4 regions of the Streptomyces gobitricini genome follow, and region 3 is predicted to be linked to each of the others. Evidence: riboswitches for the same ligand, from Rfam matches in the RefSeq annotation. Region 3 holds a riboswitch; each other region holds the start of a gene.

Region 1 (4,740 bases), on a different contig from region 3:
ACAGGGGCTTGCCCAGGCGCGCCGCCGACGCGCTCACCGAGGTGACGCCCGGGATGACCTCGGTGTCGTAACGGTGCGCCAGCCGCTTGTGCATGTGCTGGTAGGAGCCGTAGAACAGCGGGTCGCCCTCGGCGAGGACGGCGACCGTGCGGCCCGCGTCCAGGTGGGCGGCCAGCCGCGCCGACGCCTCCTCGTAGAAGTCGTTCAGCGCGCCCCGGTAGCCGCCCGGATGGTCGGTGGTCTCGACCGTCAGCGGGTACATCAGGCGCTCTTCGACGTGGTCCTCGCGAATGTGCTCGGCCGCGATGGAGCGGGCGATGGAACGCCCGTGCCGCGCCGAGTGGTACGCGATCACGTCGGCGGCCGCGATGGCCTTGACCGCCGCGACCGTCATCAGGTTCGGGTCGCCGGGGCCGAGCCCCACGCCGTACAGCTTTCCGCTCATGCCTGGATCTCCGCCTCGTGGGCGATCGCGTTGATCGCGGCCGCCGCCATCGCGCTGCCGCCCCGCCGCCCGCGCACCACCAGGTGCTCGAGGCCCGGGAAGGCCGCCAGGGCGTCCTTGGACTCGGCCGCCCCGATGAACCCGACCGGTATGCCGATGACCGCCGCCGGGCGGGGCGCGCCGGCCTCGATCATCTCCAGGAGGCGGAAGAGCGCGGTCGGGGCGTTGCCGACCGCGACGACCGCCCCTTCCAGCCGGTCGCGCCACAGCTCCAGCGCGGCGGCGCTGCGCGTCGTCCCGAGCTCGGCGGCGAGCGCCGGGACGGACGGGTCGGAGAGCGTGCAGACCACGTCGTTGTCCGCGGGCAGCCGCTTGCGGGTGACGCCGCTGGCGACCATCCGCGCGTCGCACAGGATCGGCGCGCCGGCGCGCAGCGCCTCACGGGCGCGGGCCACGACGTCCGGCGTGTACGCCAGGTCGCGGACGAGGTCGACCATGCCGCAGGCGTGGATCATCCGCACGGCGACCTGGCTGACGTCGGCCGGCAGGCCCGCGAGATCCGCCTCGGCGCGGATCGTGGCAAAGGACTGGCGGTAGATCTCCGCGCCGTCCTTCTCGTAGTCGAACACTCTGCTCTCGCTCATTTCGTCGGTCCTTGTACGGTCATCTGGTACGCGCCCTCGCCGGTCGCGACCATGTCGGTCCACGCGCCCTGCGGGTGGCCGCACCGGCGGGCGCACCCCGACCAGTGGACGGGCAGCGCACCCTCGCGGGGCCGCGCGTCCGCCCGTACGTCGGACAGGGACTTGGCGCAGCCGGGGCGTCCGGTGCACGCGGTGACCCCGGTCCAGGGGGAGTCGGTACGGGTGATGAACCCGGCGCCGTCGAGGGCGCGCAGCCGCTCCTCGGCCGCCGCCCGCCCGGCGAGGCCCGGCAGTACGAAGCCGCGCCACGGGGTGACCCGTACCTCCTCGGCGGGCAGCAGCGCGCGGAACTGGGCCGAGCTCACCCGGCCGAGGCGGGCCAGGACGGACACCGTGCCGTCGCCGATCACCCCGGGCGGGGGCGGCCCGCCGGCCGGGAGGGCGGCCTCCGGTACGGGCTCGGCCGCGACCGCCGCCCGCCGCAGGTGCTCCGTCACGTCCACGTCCTGCCCCGCCGGCAGCTCCCGCACCCGCCACGCGCCCGTGCCCGCCCGCCGCGCGGCGGCGAGGAACGCCCCGGCCGCCGCGAGCGCGGCGCGGGGCGCGTCGGCGGGGGCGACCCGCCAGGTCCGGTCCGCGACGTGCAGCAGGGCGCCGCCGTGGGGGGCTGCGAGCAACGTCACATCGGCGGCCAGCCCCGCCACGTCGCCCCGTCCGTCGTCCACGGCGAACAGGAAGCGGCCGGAGAGTTCCGTCGTCCAGTCCTCGGCGCACAGGAGCGCGTCCAGGCGGGCGGCCCACCCCTGCACACCCGGCCCGGCGAGCGGCGAGACGACCATGTTCCGTACCCGCTCGTGCCGTTCGGACGGCAGCAGGCCCGCCTCGCGCAGCAGGTCCGCCAGCCCGGCTCCGCAGCCGTCGCCGAGGCCCCTCAACTCCACGTTGCCGCGCGAGGTGAGGGAGAGGTGCCCGTCGCCCAGACGGTCCGACGCGTCGGCCAGTACGGTCACTTGACGGGGCGTCAGCACGCCGGTGGGAACCCGGAGCCGGGCGAGCGATCCGTCGTCGGCCCGGTGCAGCCGGAGTGCGCCGGGGCACGCGTCACCGCGCTCGCGGACACGGTCCCGTATGTGCGCTTCACCCCGGTCCTGGGGGTTTGGTGAGCTGGGCGGCATGGCGGCGAGCATACGCGCAGCCTCTACTATGCAGACGGCACAGGGTCCCAGGGCCCTAGGGAGGAAGCCCGGTGAGAATCCGGCGCGGTCCCGCCACTGTGAGTCCGGCCGGAACCGGACGAGTCAGGAACTCCCGCCGTCCTACGACCACCCGGGGCGCGGACACCCCGAGGAAGGCCTGCGCACGTCATGACGCACGCGACCACGCCCGAGACGGCGCCCGCCCCGGCGCCCGCCACGACGATCCTGCTGCTGTCGCACTCCGACACCGACCTGCTCAGCGCCCGCGCGGCCGGCGGCCCCGTGGAGTACCGGTTCGCCAACCCCGCCCGGCTCCCCGTCCAGGACCTGGACGGCCTCCTCGACGGCGCCGACCTCGTCGTCGTACGCCTCCTCGGCGGCATCCGCGCCTGGGAGGAAGGCCTCCAGGCCCTCCGTGAGACCGGCAAGCCGCTCGTCGTCCTCACCGGCGAACAGGCCCCCGACGCCCAGCTGATGGAGACCTCCACCGTCCCGATCGGCATCGCGGCCGAGGCGCACGCCTACCTCGCCCACGGCGGCCCGGACAACCTGGAGCAGCTCGCCCGCTTCCTCTCCGACACCGTCCTGCTCACCGGCCACGGCTTCGAGCCGCCGGCCGCCGCCCCCACCTGGGGCCCGCTGGAGCGGACCGCCCGCACCACCATCGGTCCCACGGTCGCCGTCCTGTACTACCGCGCCCACCACATGAGCGGCAACACCGCCTTCGTGGACACCCTCTGCGACGCCATCGAGGACGCGGGCGGCCAGGCCCTCCCGCTCTACGTGGCCTCCCTCCGCGCCCCCGAGCCGGAGCTGCTGGAGAGCCTGCGGACGGCCGACGCGGTCATCACCACCGTCCTCGCCGCCGGTGGCACCAAGCCGGCCGAGGCGCAGGCGGGCGGTGACGACGAGTCGTGGGACGCGGGCGCCCTCGCCGCGCTCGACGTGCCGATCCTCCAGGCCCTGTGCCTGACCGGCTCGCGCGCCGCCTGGGAGGAGAACGACGAGGGCCTCTCGCCGCTCGACGCCGCCAGCCAGGTCGCCGTCCCCGAGTTCGACGGCCGCCTCATCACCGTGCCGTTCTCCTTCAAGGAGATCGACGCCGACGGCCTGCCCGCGTACGTCGCCGACGCCGAGCGCGCCGCCCGCGTCGCCGGGATCGCCGTACGCCACGCCCGGCTGCGCCACATCCCGAACGCCGACAAGCGCCTGGCGCTGGTCCTCTCCGCGTACCCGACCAAGCACTCCCGCATCGGCAACGCCGTCGGCCTCGACACCCCCGCCTCCGCCGTCGCGCTGTTGCGCCGGCTGCGGGAGGAGGGGTACGACTTCGGCGACGAGGACGTCCCGGGCCTCGCCTCCGGTGACGGCGACGAACTCATCTACGCCCTCATCGAGGCCGGCGGCCACGACCAGGACTGGCTCACCGAGGAGCAGCTGGCCAGGAACCCGGTCCGCATCCCGGCCGCCGACTACAAGCGCTGGTACGCCACGCTCCCCGGGGAGCTGCGCGAGCAGGTGGAGCGGCACTGGGGCCCGCCGCCCGGCGAGATGTTCCTCGACCGCTCCGCCAACCCGGAGGGCGACATCGTCCTCGCCGCCCTGCGGCGCGGCAACCTGCTGATCCTCATCCAGCCGCCGCGCGGCTTCGGCGAGAACCCGATCGCGATCTACCACGACCCCGACCTGCCGCCGTCGCACCACTACCTGGCCGCCTACCGCTGGATCGCCGCCCGCGCCGAGGACGGCGGCTTCGGCGCCGACGCCATGGTCCACCTCGGCAAGCACGGCAACCTGGAGTGGCTGCCCGGCAAGAACGCGGGCCTGTCCGCCGCGTGCGGCCCCGACGCCGCCCTCGGCGACATCCCGCTGATCTACCCGTTCCTGGTGAACGACCCGGGTGAGGGCACCCAGGCCAAGCGCCGCGTCCACGCCACGCTCGTCGACCACCTGGTGCCGCCGATGGCCCGCGCCGAGTCGTACGGCGACATCACGCGCCTGGAGCAGCTGCTCGACGAGTACGCGCAGATCTCCTCCATGGACCCGTCCAAGCTGCCGGCCATCCGCGCCCAGATCTGGACGCTGATCCAGGCCGCCAAGCTCGACCACGACCTGGGTCTGGAGGACCGCCCGGACGACGACGGGTTCGACGACTTCCTGCTCCACGTCGACGGCTGGCTCTGCGAGGTCAAGGACGCCCAGATCCGCGACGGCCTGCACGTCCTGGGCGGCGCCCCCACCGGCCCCGAACGGGTCAACCTGGTCCTGTCGATCCTCCGCGCCCGCCAGATCTGGGGCGGTACGCAGTCCCTGCCCGGCCTGCGCGAGGCCCTCGGGCTGGACGAGTCCGCCGCGACCCGCACAGGCGCCGACGAGGCGGAGGCCAAGGCCCGCGCGCTGGTCGAGGCGATGGAGGCCGCCGACTGGGACCCGGCCGCCGTCGCCGCCGTCGCCG
Region 2 (4,740 bases), 250 kb from region 3:
ACGCGCCGCAGGGTCGACTCGTCCAGCACGGCCCACAGACTCAGGCGACGGGCGGGGTCGTAGATCCGGTGCTGACGGCGGAGCCGGACCTTCAGACGAGCGGCGGACTGTTCGACAGTGACCTGGGGGATCGTCTCGTCGATGACCGCGGCCGCGTAGGCGGGAGTCTGCAGCAGGCCCGGGACCACCATGGGCTCGTAGGTACGGATGGAGGCGGCCTCCGCCTCCAGGCCGACATACACGCTGTGGGGGATGTCGCCGTAGGCGTACCACCAGCCCTGCCGGCCCGACTCCCTGGCCAGCTCCATCAGGAAGTCGACGACACCCTGGTCGGTGACCCCGTAGAGCCGGCACAGATCTCGCACATCACGGGCGCTGACGGCACGGCGGCCGGTCTCCATGTGACTGACCTTGGCCTGGGAGATCAGTAAGCGCGCCGCCACCTGCGTACCGGTCAGGCCGCTGGCCAGACGGAGCCGCCGCAACTCCGCTCCCAGGCGCCGTCCCCTGACGGTGGGATTGCTGTTCGCCGCCACCGGCGGTGTACCTCCTGCTCCGATCCACTCTGTACCGCCAGCAGGTTGGCATGCCGCACCGACTGTTGATCACCCGCCGTGCCGCCGGATCCGAGGACGGCAGAAACGGACTGTGACCGTGTAATTTGCCCCCGGCGATGCCCCGGGCAGACCAGTGCCGCGCGGTACGCCGGCCGGTGTCCCCGCCCCGCACTCGCCGTCCACGCCGCCACCATGGGCGCCGGCGACAGCGTGAACAGCCGGCCCGGGGAAGCCTCCGCCCCGGGAGTCCACCGTCGTGCCGGAGCACGCCAGGGACCAGGGCCGCATCGAAAGTGGGTGCGGCGACGGACGTGCCGTAGTACTTCTGGGGAGACCAGAGACACGTTTGTTCTCGATCGGAGTCATCGATGGCTGTTCGCCGTGTCGTGCCCAACATCCAGTCGGAGGCTGCGCAGGAGAGCCGGGAGTTCTATGGCCTGCTGGGCTTCGAGGAGGTCATGAACCACGGCTGGATCATGACGCTCGCCTCCCCGTCCGTCCCGGCAGCGCAGGTCAGCGTCATGACCAGTGACAAGACCGCGCCTGTCACCGCCGACATGAGCGTCGAGGTGGACGACGTGGATGCGGCTTACGCGGTCATGCGGCAGAGCGGTGCGGAGATCCTGCACCCCCTACAGGATGAGGAGTGGGGCGTACGGCGGTTCTTCGTCCGCGATCCCAGCGGACGGGTGGTCAATGTGCTGGGCCACCGCTGACAGCCTCTCCCGCACCCTGGTGAAGGTGCTGGTCACTGCCATCTGTCAAGAGTTGTCCCGCAACCGATCTTGGCTGAAGGTGGTTGGTCAGGGCTGGATCCTGGTTGACTGCCGGCCCTGACGCGGTGCCGTCATGAACCGCCGCTTCCGTGCCGCGGCCTCTCGCCTTCGAGCACGCAGTCGCCGCAGAATCCGTTCCCAGGGACCCGGTAGTAGAGGCAGCAACTGTTGCGGCGGTAGGCGAGGGGGTCGACGGTGAGGACGCCCGCACTCGCGAGCGGTTCCCGCGCCAGCAGGGCGGCGGCGACCGGGAGCGGTGACCGCGGGGCGTCCGGGACGCGGGCGAGCAGCACCCGTACGGCGCCGACGAGCGCGGAGGCGGTGTTGCCGTGCAGGATCCTGGGCGAAAGGCCGAAGTCCCGCCGGAGGGCGTCGCCCAGCGGCAGCAGATGCCGTACGACGACGGTCTCGTACAGCGCGGCGGGCAGGTCCCCGGCGGTCGCGGCGGGCACCTGCGGAAGCCAGAGCTCGATCGGGCCGGACTCCGGGGTGCGCCACCACACCCGCTCGGGTGTCAGGTCCGTGGCCCGGCCGGTCAGTGTGGCCGTGGCGAGCGCGACGGACCACAGGCGGGCGGCCGTGCCGATGTGGAGCGTCGAGGCCGCGACGCGCCGCTGGTCGGTGCCGAGCCGGCGGGCCGTCTCCGCCACGTACGCCGCCAAGGGCGCCGGGTCGTGGTGGAGCGCGGTGAACGGCCGGAAGTCGCCGGCGTCGGCACGTGGGCCGCTGGACACGGCGAAGTAGGGGCCGACGGCGGCGACCCTGACGAGCGTGCCGTCGGTCACCGTCTGCGCACCGTGCGGGCCGGGTAGTGGCCGTGCCGGGGGTGGCGCGCCGGTGACGCGGGTGACGCCGGGGCGCGCGGAAGAGGGTGGGGGTGGGCACACAGGTGCCACCGTCCTCTCTCGGGGAGATCCGCCCCGGTACGTCGGGGTGCGACGGCGTGAGTCTCCTGACTCGGGATCGACGCTCCCCCGGTCTTCCCAGCCCCTGGGGGACGGTGACCGTGGCGGGTTCGCTCCCCCTTCACAGTGGCGGTACCGTGCCGGATTCCCACCGGCTTCCTCGTTCCGCCGTCGCGGGCCAGGTGGCAGGATCCCAGACGGGCCGTATACCGCGCCAGGGCTTTCCACCGCTACGGCCAGAAACAGGCCGACGGCGGCCATGGCCCTGTCGTGGCGGGTGGCACCTTCCCAGGGGCGCACGGTTCCGGCCATGCGCCCTTTCACCCGTCCGCCACATTTACGTAAGATCATCTGGTCATCACCGCGACGGGAGACAGGAAGCCGGTGCGATTCCGGCACGGTCCCGCCACTGTGACCGGGGAGTGCACCCCTTCAGTACGCCACTGCGCACCGCGCGGGAAGGCGGGGGGAACGTCGATCCGGGAGTCAGGACACTGGCCTGTCGCGGGCCCGTTCCGAGGAGCGCGGACTCCCCAGGAGGCTTTACGTGTACGACGGCACGCCCCGTCCTGTCTCTCCCCCGCCCGTTTCCCGCCGCCGCGCCCTGCGCGCCGCGGCCGTCTCGCTCGCCCTGTCCACCGCCCTGCTGGCCGGCTGCGCCGCGGGCACCGGTTCCGGGCACCGGCCGAAGGCGGAGTCGTCACCGGTCAAGGGCTTCCCGGTCACCGTCGACAACTGCGGCACCAGCACCACCTACCGGAAGCCGCCCGCCCGTGTGGTCACCATCCACCAGCACCCCGCCGAGCTGATGCTGGCCCTCGGGCTGAAGGACCGGCTGGTCGGCACGGCGTTCCCCGACTCGGCAGTCCTTCCGCACCTGAGAAAGGACTACGAGGCGGTCCCCGAACTGGCGAAGAAGGAGCCGTCCTTCGAGACCGTCCTCGACGCCGAGCCCGACTTCGTCTACGGCGGCTACGGCAGCGCGTTCGCCGAGAACGAGGGGCGGTCGCGCACGGCGTTCGCGGACGCCGGCATCGACACCTACCTGAACCGGGAGTACTGCGGCAAGAAGCAAGTGTCGATGAAGGACACCTACGACGAGATCCGCACGATCGGCTCCGTGTTCGGGGTGCCGGAGCGGGCCGACCGGCTGGTGGCCGACCTCCGGGGCCGCGTCGACAGGGCGGCGGCGGCCGTGAAGGGTGCGCCGGCCGTGCCGGTGTTCGTCTACGACAGCGGTGACAAGGCGGCGTTCACCGCCGGCGGCAAGAGCCTCGGCACCGAGATCATCAGGCTCGCCGGCGGACGGAACGTCTTCGCCGACCTCGACGACGTCTTCGGCGACGCGTCCTGGGAGCAGGTCGTCGCCCGGAAGCCCGAGGTCATCGCGATCTACGACTACGCGGGCGCCGGAAGCGTCGAGCAGAAGAAGAAGTTCCTGCTCTCCCTGCCGGCTCTCGCCGACGTCCCCGCCATCAGGAACAAGCGCTTCGTCGTACTGCCGCTGACCGCGACCCTGATCGGCGTCCGCCCGCCGTACGCGGTCGAGGGCCTCGCACGCGCGCTCCACCCCGAGCGGTTCCGGTGACGGCGACCGCGCCGGCCGAGGCGGCCTCCCGCTCCGCGTCCGTCGGCAGGAGCGACGCACCAGGGCCACGGCGTGCTCCTTTCGCCCTGGTTCTGGGGGTACTCGGCGTCGCCCTCGCACTCTCCGCCGTCGCGGGAATGGCCATCGGCTCGGTGCACGTGCCGCCCGGCGAGGTGTGGGGCATCGTGACGCACGCCCTGGGTCTGGACCGGCACGAACCGGTCTGGTCACGGGCGCGCGAGACGATCGTCCTCGATGTACGGGCGCCGCGCGTGCTGCTCGGGGCGCTGGCGGGAGCGGGGCTGGCGGTGGTGGGTTCGGCCATGCAGGCGTTGGTGCGCAACCCGCTCGCGGAACCGTACCTGTTGGGGGTGTCCTCCGGGGCGTCGCTGGGTGCCGTCGCGGTTCTCGTCTTCGGAGTGAGCCTGTTCGGTCCGGTTTCGCTGTCGGTCGCCGCCTTCGCCGGGGCGTTGCTGACGCTGTTGCTCGTGTACACCACGGCACGGACCGGCGGGCGGATCACGTCGACGCGCCTGGTGCTGTCCGGGGTGGCTTTCGCCGCCGTACTCACCGCGGTGATGGACCTGCTGCTGCTGACCAGCGACCGTGGCAACGAGGCGCGAGCGGTGCTCGCCTGGACCCTCGGCGGTCTCGGCGGCGTGCGGTGGGGCACGCTGTGGCTGCCCGGCGCGGCGGTGCTGCTCGGGGTCGGTGTCCTGCTGGTCCAGGCGAGGCCCCTGAACCTGCTGCTGGCCGGCGAGGAGTCCGCCACCACGCTGGGGCTGGACGTGAGCCGGTTCCGGGCCCGCATGTTCGTCCTGCTGTCCCTGGTCACCGGGGTCCTGGTCGCGGCCGCCGGGCCCATCGGCTTCGTCGGGCTGATCATGCCGCACATCGTGCGTCTGTTCGTGGGC
Region 3 (4,740 bases):
GGTGACCGCCGGCACCGGCGGCAAGCGTGACGACCAGGCCCCTCCCTCCTGAGGGGCCGGTGCGCCTGGCGGGTGAGGGCGAGCCGTACCGGCGTTCCCGTTGCCGTTCCTGTCCCCCGCTCCGACGAGCGCGTACCCGCTTGCGGCACCGTCGCCGTGACCGCCCTTCGGCTGTGGCGTTCCTGACTCACCGGAGGCTCCTGACTCACCGGAGGCTCCGGACCCCCGCCACCCGGCCACGGTTCCGGCGCTCGGCATCACCCCCGGTGCTCCCGAGCCCCTGAGCGACCCTCACGGGCGCGCGTGAGCGTGCCGAGCACCCGGATGTGCGGACGGCCGTCGGGCTCCGGGGTGGTGACCGTGACGCGCACGCCGTAGACGTCGGCGACGAGCGCCTCGGTCAGCACGTCCGAGGGGGCACCGGCGGCGACGACGCGCCCTTGGCGCAGCACTACCAGGTGGTCGCAGTACATCGCCGCGAGGTTGAGGTCGTGCAGGGCGACGAGGGCGGTCACCCGGAGCAGGCGGACCAGGTGCAGCAGGTCGTGCTGGTGCTGGATGTCGAGGTGGTTCGTCGGCTCGTCGAGCAGCAGCTCCCGCGGTTCCTGCGCGAGGGCGCGTGCGATCTGGACGCGCTGGCGCTCGCCCCCGGAGAGCGTGTGCCAGGGGCGGTCCGCCCGGTCGGTGAGATCCGTGCGGTCCAGGGCATCGAGGACGGCCCGTTCGTCGGCCCGCGACGGCGGCGACCAGGGGCGCCGGTGCGGGATGCGCCCGAGGCGTACGACATCGGCGGCGGTCAGCTCGACGAGGGTGTCCGCCTGCTGCTCCACGACGGCCACCCGCCGGGCGACGTCCCCGCGGCGCAGGCGGTCCAAGGGGTGACCGTCCAGCGTGACCAGCCCGGAGGCGGGGGCGAGCACCCCGCACAGGACGCGCAGCAGGGTGGACTTGCCGGAGCCGTTGGGGCCGAGCAGACCCGTCACGGCACCGGCGGGCGGTGCGACGCTGACGCCGTCGAGGATCAGCCGCCCGTCGGCGGTGCGGACGACACGGTCGGCGGCGAGGGTCATCGAGGGGTCCTCCGGGTGCGGTACAGCACGAGTACGAAGGCGGGCACGCCGATCAGCGAGGTCATCACGCCGACCGGCACCTCCTGCGGTTCGATGACGATCCGGGCGACCGTGTCGATCCACACCAGGAACACGGCCCCACCGAGCGCCGCGGCCGGGAGCAACCGGCCGTGCCCGGGGCCGACGAGGGCGCGCGCGGCGTGCGGCAGCACCAGGCCGACGAAGCCGATGGCACCGGACGAACTGACCAGCGCGGCCGTGAGCAGCGCGGTGACGCACAGCAGGACCAGCCGGGCACGGGCGACGTTCACGCCCAGGGTGGCCGCCGCGTCCTGACCGAAGGCGAACGCGTCCAGGGTCCTGGCGTGGCCGAGGCAGACGGCCAGCGCGATCACCAGCGCGGCGAGGCACAGCCACACGTCCGTCCAGTCGGCCCCGCCCAGCGAGCCCAGCAGCCAGAACAGCACGCCCCGGGTGGTCTCGGCGTCGGCCGACGTGACCACGATGAAGGAGGTCAGCGCGGAGAACAGCTGCATCGCGGCGACGCCGGACAGGACGACGCGGTCGGTGGTGCCGCCGAGGGTGTGGCTCAGCAGCATCATCGCCGCGAACGAGCACAGGGCACCCACGAAGGCACCGCCGGAGACCGGCAGCAGACCGCCGCCCACGCCCAGGACGACCACGACGACGGCTCCGGTGGAGGCGCCGGACGAGACGCCGAGGACGAAGGGATCCGCCAGCGGGTTGCGCAGCAGCGACTGCATCACCGCTCCGCACAGCGCCAGCCCCGCTCCGCACACGGCGGCCAGCAGGGTGCGCGGAAGGCGGAGGTTCCACACGATGCCGTCGCGGATGGGGGTGAGCTCCGAGACATCACCCCCGAGGTGCGCGGCGACGACGGACCAGACGTCGCGGACGTCGATGTCCGCCGGCCCGATGGTGATGGCCAGGGCCATGGACAGGGCGAGCGCGGCGAGCCCGCCGGCCGCGCGCAGCAGCGCCGCGGTCACTTCGCCAGGCCGAAGCCGCGCAGCGCGGCCGCGACCTGTTCGACGCCCTCCACGGTACGGATCGTCGGGTTCATGGCCTGGCCGCTGACCAGGACGTACCGCTTGTGACGGACGGCGTCCATGTTCCGGGTGACCGGGTTCGACTCCAGGAACTCGATCTTCTTCGCGGCGCTCTCCCCGCTCTGCGCCTTGCGGGTGAGGTCACCGATCACCAGCACGTCGGGGTCGCGGTCGGCGACCGTCTCCCAGTTGATCTGGGGCCACTCCTCGGTGGTGTCGTCGAAGACGTTCTTGGCGCCCAGCTCCTTGGTGATGATGCCGGGGGCTCCGCAGCAGCCCGCCATGTACGGGGACTTGGCGTCGGAGAACCAGTACAGCAGGGTGACGTCCGAGGCGTCGAGGCCGGCGGTGGCCCTGGTGACGCGGGACGTGAGCCGCGCGACCAGATCCTCGCCGCGCTTGTCCTCCCCGAAGACGCGGGCGAGGTCGCGCACCTCCGCGTACACGGTGTCCATCGTCAGCGGCTCGGTGCGGACGCCGTCCCCGTCGCCGCTGTTGTCCTTGCCCAGACAGTCGGACGGCGAGAGGTACGTCGGTACGCCGAGCTTCGCGAACTGCTCGCGCGTCGCCACGCCGCCCTTCCCGAGGGTGGAGGCGAACGACGCGGCGACGAAGTCGGGTTCGGTGTCGAGGACCTTCTCGAAGGACGGGTTGTTCTCGGCGAGGCGCTCCACGCCGGCATTGGCCTTCTCGAGGCCCTTCATGACGGGGTCGGTCCAGGTCGCGGTCCCGGCCATCCGGTCCGCGAGGCCCAGCGACAGCATGATCTCGGTGGTGCCCTGGTTCAGCGAGACCGCGCGCCGGGGCCCGTCGCCCCGGATCTCCACCTTCTCCCCGCAGTTGTCCAGCGCGCGCGCCGCGGCCTGCGGCGCGGTCGCCGGCCGGGCGGAGGCGCCGCACCCGGTCAGCAGGAGGGCCCCGCTCAGGAGCACGGCGAAAGAAGCGGTCCGGCGCGTGATGGGCACGGCGTTGTTCCTAGCGTCGGGGGCCCATGCGCGGAGCCCGTGCGTACGGTGCTGCCAGCAGGTCTTCGGACTCGGGGTCATCCGGACGAGGCGCCTTCCCGAGCCGGTGGTCCGGCCCAGTGGCTTCGTGCCCCGCCCGTCGCCCTCACCGCTGCGCGTCAGTTCCGGGTTCGCACCGGATTCCCTGACTCACGTACACACGCAAGGCATGTAAGGAGTTCAACTGGCTGGCGCAAATTACCACACCCGCGGATCCCGGCGAACTCGACGGTGTGTCCCACTTCGGAGCAACCGGCGCTCGGGCACTGGACAGCCCCGTACGCGGACGACGGAGGTGGCGCCACCGGGGTCGGCGCCAAGAAGCCGCGGACTCCACGGGACGTACGAGGCCCGTGGGCGTCCGCGGTGGCGGGACGAGGAGCGCGGGGCAGCGAGGCGTTCGGTCCTTCGCGCTCGCCGAGGAGCGGCTGACCACGCGGGCGAAGACGATTGCCGCGAGCGTCAGGCCCCCGAGCGCCGCGACCGTGCCCGGATACCCGGCCCGGCCGCACGTGGAGCGGCCGCCGCCGGGGTGGAGGGCTCACCCGGATCCGGGTCGGTCCCTGTCCGGTCGGCAGCGCTTCGAAAGCCCAGCTTGGGTCCGGCTCACGCCCCGGAACCCGCCACCCCCGCCCACCAGGTCTCCGCGTGTGACCTGCGCCGTCTGTAGGCAGTGTTCGTCGCGGCGGCGGAGCGCCATGTGTCCCGAGCGCCCCCGCCGCATTCGAGCCTGCCTCAACCGGCCCGCCGTGTCGTCGCTGAACGCGCCAAGGAGTTGACCACGCGCGCCGACGTCCCCGTGCCCGCCGTGGGGGAGAGCCTGAGCCCCGGTGCTGGCGGTGGCGGGCCGCCCGTACGCGCCGCTGACCTAGTGGCCGCGGGGGGCGTACATGATCACGGCCATCCCGGCCAGGCACACCAGGGCGCCGACGACGTCGAAGCGGTCGGGCCGGTAGCCGTCGGCGACCATGCCCCAGGCGATCGACCCCGCGACGAAGACTCCACCGTACGCGGCGAGGACCCGGCCGAAGTCGTCGTCGTGCTGCCAGGTCGCCACCACCCCGTACAGGCCCAGGGCGATGGCCCCGGCGCCGATCCAGATCCACCCTTTGTGCTCGCGGATGCCCTGCCACACCAGCCAGGCGCCGCCGATCTCGAACAGGGCGGCGACGACGAAGAGAGCGACGGAGCGGGCGACAGTCATACCTGGCGACCCTACCGACGGACCGGGGACACGAGCTCCAGCGGGTCGACCGGCGCCGGGCGGGCACGCTCCCGCCCTGTGCGAGCGGCGGGCACACCCCCGGTGGCGCACCTGAGCCCGGGCGCCGGTCGGGCGCGCCGGCCCGAGTGTCCTGTCGTCCGGAAGCGGCGCGCGGCACGCTTTGGCCCGGCGCCGGCGAGACGGTCGGCCGGTGGGCCCGTCGGGCGGTGTGGGCGTACGGCCGCCCGGGTGCCGCCGGCGGGGCTCTGGTCAGGCGCGTCGCCGCGGCGTCACGCGCGTCGCGCGGCCCATACGGTGCGTTCGGTACGGACGGCGAGGTCGCCGCGGCGCAGGACGCCGAGGGGGCTGTCGGTGTCGAGCAACTGGTCGAG
Region 4 (4,740 bases), on a different contig from region 3:
CCGGTTCCCGACCAGATGGTGCGGGCGGCGGCCGCCGTGGACAGCGGGCGCGGGGTGCTGTTCGTCGTCAAGAACTACACCGGGGACGTACTGAACTTCGAGATGGCGGCCGAACTCGCCGAGGACGCGGGCGTGCGGGTCGCCAGGGTACTGGTGGACGACGACGTGGCCGTCGCCGACAGCACGTTCACGGCGGGACGGCGCGGGACGGGCGCCACCCTGTTCGTGGAGAAGATCGCCGGCGCCGCCGCCGAGGAGGGGGCGCCGCTGGAGCGGGTGGAGTCGATCGCCCGGCAGGTGAACGCCCGTTCCCGGAGCTTCGGCGTGGCGCTGAGCGCCTGCACGACCCCGGCCAAGGGCAGTCCGACGTTCGACCTGCCGCCGGGCGAACTGGAGCTGGGCATCGGCATCCACGGCGAGCCAGGACGGGAGCGGCGGCCGATGATGACGTCGGGGGAGATCGCCGACGTCGCGGTGGACGCGGTCCTGGAGGATCTGAAGCCGAGCGGACCGGTACTGGTGCTGGTGAACGGCATGGGGGCGACGCCGCTGCTGGAGCTGTACGGGTTCAACGCGGAGGTCCAGCGGGTGCTGGGCGAGCGAGGCGTCCCGGTGGCCCGTACGCTCGTCGGCAACTACGTGACCTCGCTCGACATGGCCGGCTGCTCGGTGACCCTGTGCCAGGCCGACGAGGAACTGCTACGGCTGTGGGACGCGCCGGTACGCACCGCCGCCCTGCGGTGGGGAGTGTGAGGGCCGTGATGCTCGACGCGGAGTTCTTCCGGCGCTGGATGACCGGCGCGGCGGCGGCCGTGGACCGTGAGGCGGACCGGCTCACCGAGCTCGACTCGGCGATCGGGGACGCCGACCACGGCGCGAATCTGCGACGCGGTTTCGCCGCGGTGGTCACGGCGCTGGAAGGTGAGCCGTCCGGGACGCCGGGATCGCTGCTGACGCTCGCGGGGCGGGAACTGATCTCGACGGTCGGTGGCGCGTCGGGCCCGTTGTACGGGACGCTGCTGCGGCGCACCGGCAAGGCGCTCGGCGCCGCCGACGAGGTCGCGCCCGTCCAGCTGGCCGAGGCGCTGCGCGTGGGCGTGGCGGCCGTGGCGCAGCTCGGCGGGGCGAAGGCCGGGGACAAGACGATGCTGGACGCGCTGGAGCCGGCGGTCGAGGCGATGGCCGAGTCGCTCGGCGAGTCGTTCGCGGCGGCGGCGGAGGCCGCGGACCGGGGCGCCCTCGCGACCGTACCGATGCGGGCCCGCAAGGGCAGGGCCAGTTACCTCGGGGAGCGCAGCGTGGGGCACCAGGACCCGGGCGCGACGTCCTCGGCGCTGCTGATCGCCGCGCTCGCCGCCGCGGCGGAGGAGGCACGGTGAGCGCGCGGGTGGGCATCGTGCTGGTCTCGCACAGCGCGGCGGTCGCCGACTCGGTCGCCGGGCTGGCGCGGGGTCTCGCCGGGGGCGGGGAGACCGCTCCGGTGGCGGCGGCGGGCGGTACGCCGGACGGCGGGCTGGGCACCAGCGCGGAGCTGATCACGCGGGCGGCGACGGCGGTCGACGGCGGGGCGGGCGTGGCGGTCCTGGTGGACCTGGGCAGCGCCGTGCTGACGGTGAAGGCGCTGCTCGCGGAGGGCGACGAGCTGCCCGACGGCACGCGGCTGGTGGACGCGCCGTTCGTGGAGGGCGCGGTGGCGGCGGTGGTCACCGCGTCGGCGGGCGGTGACCTGGACGCGGTGGTCGCGGCCGCGTCGGAGGCGTACGGCTACCGCAAGGAGTAAGGCGCGCCCGCGGGGTGGAGCCGGGCCGTGCGCCGACGCGCGGCTTGTGATGTACCTGGTCAACGCACTAGTGTCGCAGGGCCTTGGTGTACGGGAAACCGGTGCGGTACCGGTGCGGCCCTCGCCACTGTGATCGGGAAGTCCGGCTCCACCCCCCGGGGACCATCTCGGGAAGCCACTGGAACGCCGCGGGAGACCGCGGGGTCCGGGAAGGCGGAGTCGCGGCGGCATGACCCGTCAGCCAGGAGACCGGCCAGGGCGCGTTGTCCATCCACGAGGTGCTGGAGAGGGTCTCCCCCAACATGCATATCGCCGAGGGCTATCTGCCCCCCGTGCACGCGGCCGCCTGGAGCGTGGCGGCCGCCCCCTTCGTCGTCCACGGCGTCCGGGCCCTGACCCGTGAGGTCAGGGCCAATCCCGAATCGACTCTCCTGCTCGGCGCGGCCGGCGCCTTCACTTTCGTCCTCTCGGCCCTCAAGCTCCCGTCGGTGACGGGGAGTTGCTCCCACCCGACCGGTACGGGGCTGGGCGCGATCCTGTTCCGGCCGCCGATCATGGCGGTGCTCGGCACCATCACCCTGCTGTTCCAGGCGCTGCTGCTGGCGCACGGCGGCCTGACGACGCTGGGCGCCAACGTCTTCTCGATGGCTGTCGTCGGCCCGTGGGCCGGCTTCGGGGTGTACTGGCTGCTGCGCCGCTTCGAGGTGCCGCTGATGGTGAGCGTGTTCTTCGGGGCCTTCGTGGCCGACCTGTCCACGTACTGCGTCACCAGCGTGCAGCTCGCGCTCGCCTTCCCGGACCCGAGCAGCGGTCTCGTCGGTTCTCTGGCGAAGTTCGGCGGGATCTTCGCGGTGACGCAGATCCCGCTGGCCGTCAGCGAGGGGCTGCTCACCGTGCTGGTGATGCGGCTGCTGACGCGGTCCAGCAAGGGGGATCTCGTCCGGCTCGGCGTGGTGTCCGTGAAGAAGGAGGCCGTGGCGCGATGAGCCGTGACGCCAGGATCAACACGCTGCTGCTGCTCGTCGTGGCCGCGCTCGCCGTCCTCCCGCTGGCCCTGGGGATGGGTGACCACAGGGAGGAGCCGTTCGCGGGCGCCGACGCGCAGGCGGAGACGGCGATCACCGAGACGAACCCGGACTACGAGCCGTGGTTCAGTCCGCTGTACGAACCCCCGTCCGGCGAGATCGAGTCGGCGCTGTTCTCGCTGCAGGCCGCTCTGGGCGCCGGTGTGCTGGCGTACTACTTCGGCCTGCGGCGCGGGCGTCGGCAGGGTGAGGCGCGGGCGCGTACCGGGTCTCCTGCCGGATCCCGCGACGGATCCCGCAACGGATCCCCCGACGGATCCTCCGACGGGGACGACCCGGTGAAGCCCGCGGGCGCTGAACCTCCGGTCACGGAACCTCCGGTCGCCGGTCCGGCCGGTGCCGACGCCGGTGTGCCCCGGCCTTCCGCCTAGCCGCCGGTGCTGCCGATCGACGCGGCGGCGCACAGCAGTCGCTGGCGCCGCCGCCATCCGGGCGAGAAGGCCCTGCTGGGCTTCGGTCTGACCGTGCTGGCCGTGTGCCTGCCGCCCTGGCCGGGGGCCGTGCTCGTCGCCGCCGCGACCCTCGCGGTGCTGCTGGGCCCGGCGGGGGTGGCGCCGCGGCAGCTGTGGCGGGCGTGGCGCATCCCACTGGGTTTCTGCGTAACGGGTGCGGTGCCCCTGCTGTTCCAGGTGGGCGGGGCGGGCGGGCTCGTCACGCTCGCCCCGGACGGGCCGGCGCACGCGGGCCAATTGCTGCTGCGTACGTCGGCCGCCTCGCTCGGCGTGCTGCTGTTCGCGTTCACCACGCCGGTGTGCGACGTGTTGCCCAGGCTGGTGCGGGCGGGGGTGCCGGCGCCGGTCGTCGACGTCGCGCTCGTGATGTACCGGATCAGTTTCCTGCTGCTGGACTCGGTCCGGCGGATCCGGGAGGCGCAGGCCGCGCGGCTCGGACTGACGAGCCGGGCGGCCGCCTGGCGTTCCCTGGCGGGCCTGGGAGCGACGGCGTTCGTACGCGCCTTCGACCGGGCGGCCCGGCTCCAGACGGGCCTGACCGGGCGCGGCTACGACGGCACCCTGCGCGTGCTGGTGCCGCGGACGGAGGTGTCCCGGCGGTTCCTGGGGGCGACCGGCGCGCTGCTCGCCGGGCTCGTCGCGCTCACTCTCGTACTCGAAAGGTTGCTGCCGTGATGCCTTCCGCCGTCGTGGAACTGCTGGGCGCGGGTTACGCCTACGAGGACGGCCCCGCCGTCCTGCGGGGCGTGGACTTCGCCGTGCCGGAGGGGCGGTCCATCGCGCTGCTCGGCCGCAACGGCAGCGGGAAGACGACGATGCTCCGGCTGCTGAGCGGTGGCCTGCGGTGCGGGAGCGGGCAGCTGCGCCTGGAGGGGCGGGAGGTGTCGTACGACAGGGCGGGTCTGACGCGGCTGCGCACGACGGTGCAGTTGGTCGTGCAGGACCCGGACGACCAGCTGTTCGCGGCGTCGGTGGGCCAGGACGTGTCGTTCGGGCCGATGAACCTGGGGCTGGCGGAGCCGGAGGTGCGGGAGCGGGTGCGCGAGGCTCTGGAGGCGCTGGACATCACGGCGCTGGAGGACCGGCCGACGCACCTGCTCTCGTACGGCCAGCGCAAGCGGGCCGCGATCGCGGGCGCGGTCGCCATGCGGCCCCGGGTCCTGGTCCTGGACGAACCGACGGCCGGCCTCGATCCGCACGGCCAGGAACGGCTGCTGGCCGTACTGGACCGGCTGCGCGCCACCGGGACCACGGTGGTGATGGCGACGCACGACGTGGACCTGGCCCTGCGCTGGGCGGACGACGCGGCCGTCCTCACCCCGGACGGCCTGCGCACCGGACCGGTCGCCGACCTGCTCGCCGACCAGGCGCTCCTCGACGCGGCCGGTCTCCGCCGCCCCTGGGGCATGGCGGTGGCGCGGGT

The links. A riboswitch is a leader RNA that binds a small molecule or an ion and turns the genes downstream of it on or off. The one in region 3 is predicted to bind cobalamin.
Region 1: another riboswitch for cobalamin. It lies ahead of cobN (cobaltochelatase subunit CobN); the one in region 3 lies ahead of ABD347_RS17265 (ABC transporter substrate-binding protein).
Region 2: another riboswitch for cobalamin. It lies ahead of ABD347_RS16220 (ABC transporter substrate-binding protein); the one in region 3 lies ahead of ABD347_RS17265 (ABC transporter substrate-binding protein).
Region 4: another riboswitch for cobalamin. It lies ahead of ABD347_RS13160 (energy-coupling factor ABC transporter permease); the one in region 3 lies ahead of ABD347_RS17265 (ABC transporter substrate-binding protein).

Annotation. Positions count from the first base shown of each region.
Region 1 is NZ_BAAASR010000001.1:165,030-169,769, forward strand. Features, by position in the region: gene ABD347_RS00685 (precorrin-2 C(20)-methyltransferase) at 1-445, opposite strand, end outside; gene ABD347_RS00690 (precorrin-8X methylmutase) at 442-1,089, opposite strand; gene ABD347_RS00695 (cobalamin biosynthesis protein CobG) at 1,086-2,276, opposite strand; cobalamin riboswitch at 2,288-2,417, shown strand; gene cobN (cobaltochelatase subunit CobN) at 2,454-4,740, shown strand, end outside.
Region 2 is NZ_BAAASR010000018.1:172,522-177,261, forward strand. Features, by position in the region: gene ABD347_RS16205 (helix-turn-helix domain-containing protein) at 1-536, opposite strand, end outside; gene ABD347_RS16210 (VOC family protein) at 926-1,273, shown strand; gene ABD347_RS16215 ((2Fe-2S)-binding protein) at 1,405-2,118, opposite strand; cobalamin riboswitch at 2,257-2,426, opposite strand; cobalamin riboswitch at 2,574-2,755, shown strand; gene ABD347_RS16220 (ABC transporter substrate-binding protein) at 2,786-3,826, shown strand; gene ABD347_RS16225 (FecCD family ABC transporter permease) at 3,823-4,740, shown strand, end outside.
Region 3 is NZ_BAAASR010000018.1:420,476-425,215, reverse strand. Features, by position in the region: gene ABD347_RS17280 (cation:proton antiporter) at 1-52, shown strand, start outside; gene ABD347_RS17275 (ABC transporter ATP-binding protein) at 258-1,070, opposite strand; gene ABD347_RS17270 (FecCD family ABC transporter permease) at 1,067-2,026, opposite strand; gene ABD347_RS17265 (ABC transporter substrate-binding protein) at 2,077-3,105, opposite strand; cobalamin riboswitch at 3,145-3,348, opposite strand; gene ABD347_RS17260 (YnfA family protein) at 4,013-4,348, opposite strand; gene ABD347_RS17255 (class I SAM-dependent methyltransferase) at 4,639-4,740, opposite strand, start outside.
Region 4 is NZ_BAAASR010000015.1:135,685-140,424, forward strand. Features, by position in the region: gene dhaK (dihydroxyacetone kinase subunit DhaK) at 1-753, shown strand, start outside; gene dhaL (dihydroxyacetone kinase subunit DhaL) at 762-1,379, shown strand; gene ABD347_RS13155 (PTS-dependent dihydroxyacetone kinase phosphotransferase subunit DhaM) at 1,376-1,780, shown strand; cobalamin riboswitch at 1,848-2,052, shown strand; gene ABD347_RS13160 (energy-coupling factor ABC transporter permease) at 2,083-2,766, shown strand; gene ABD347_RS13165 (energy-coupling factor ABC transporter substrate-binding protein) at 2,763-3,236, shown strand; gene cbiQ (cobalt ECF transporter T component CbiQ) at 3,243-3,992, shown strand; gene ABD347_RS13175 (energy-coupling factor ABC transporter ATP-binding protein) at 3,992-4,740, shown strand, end outside.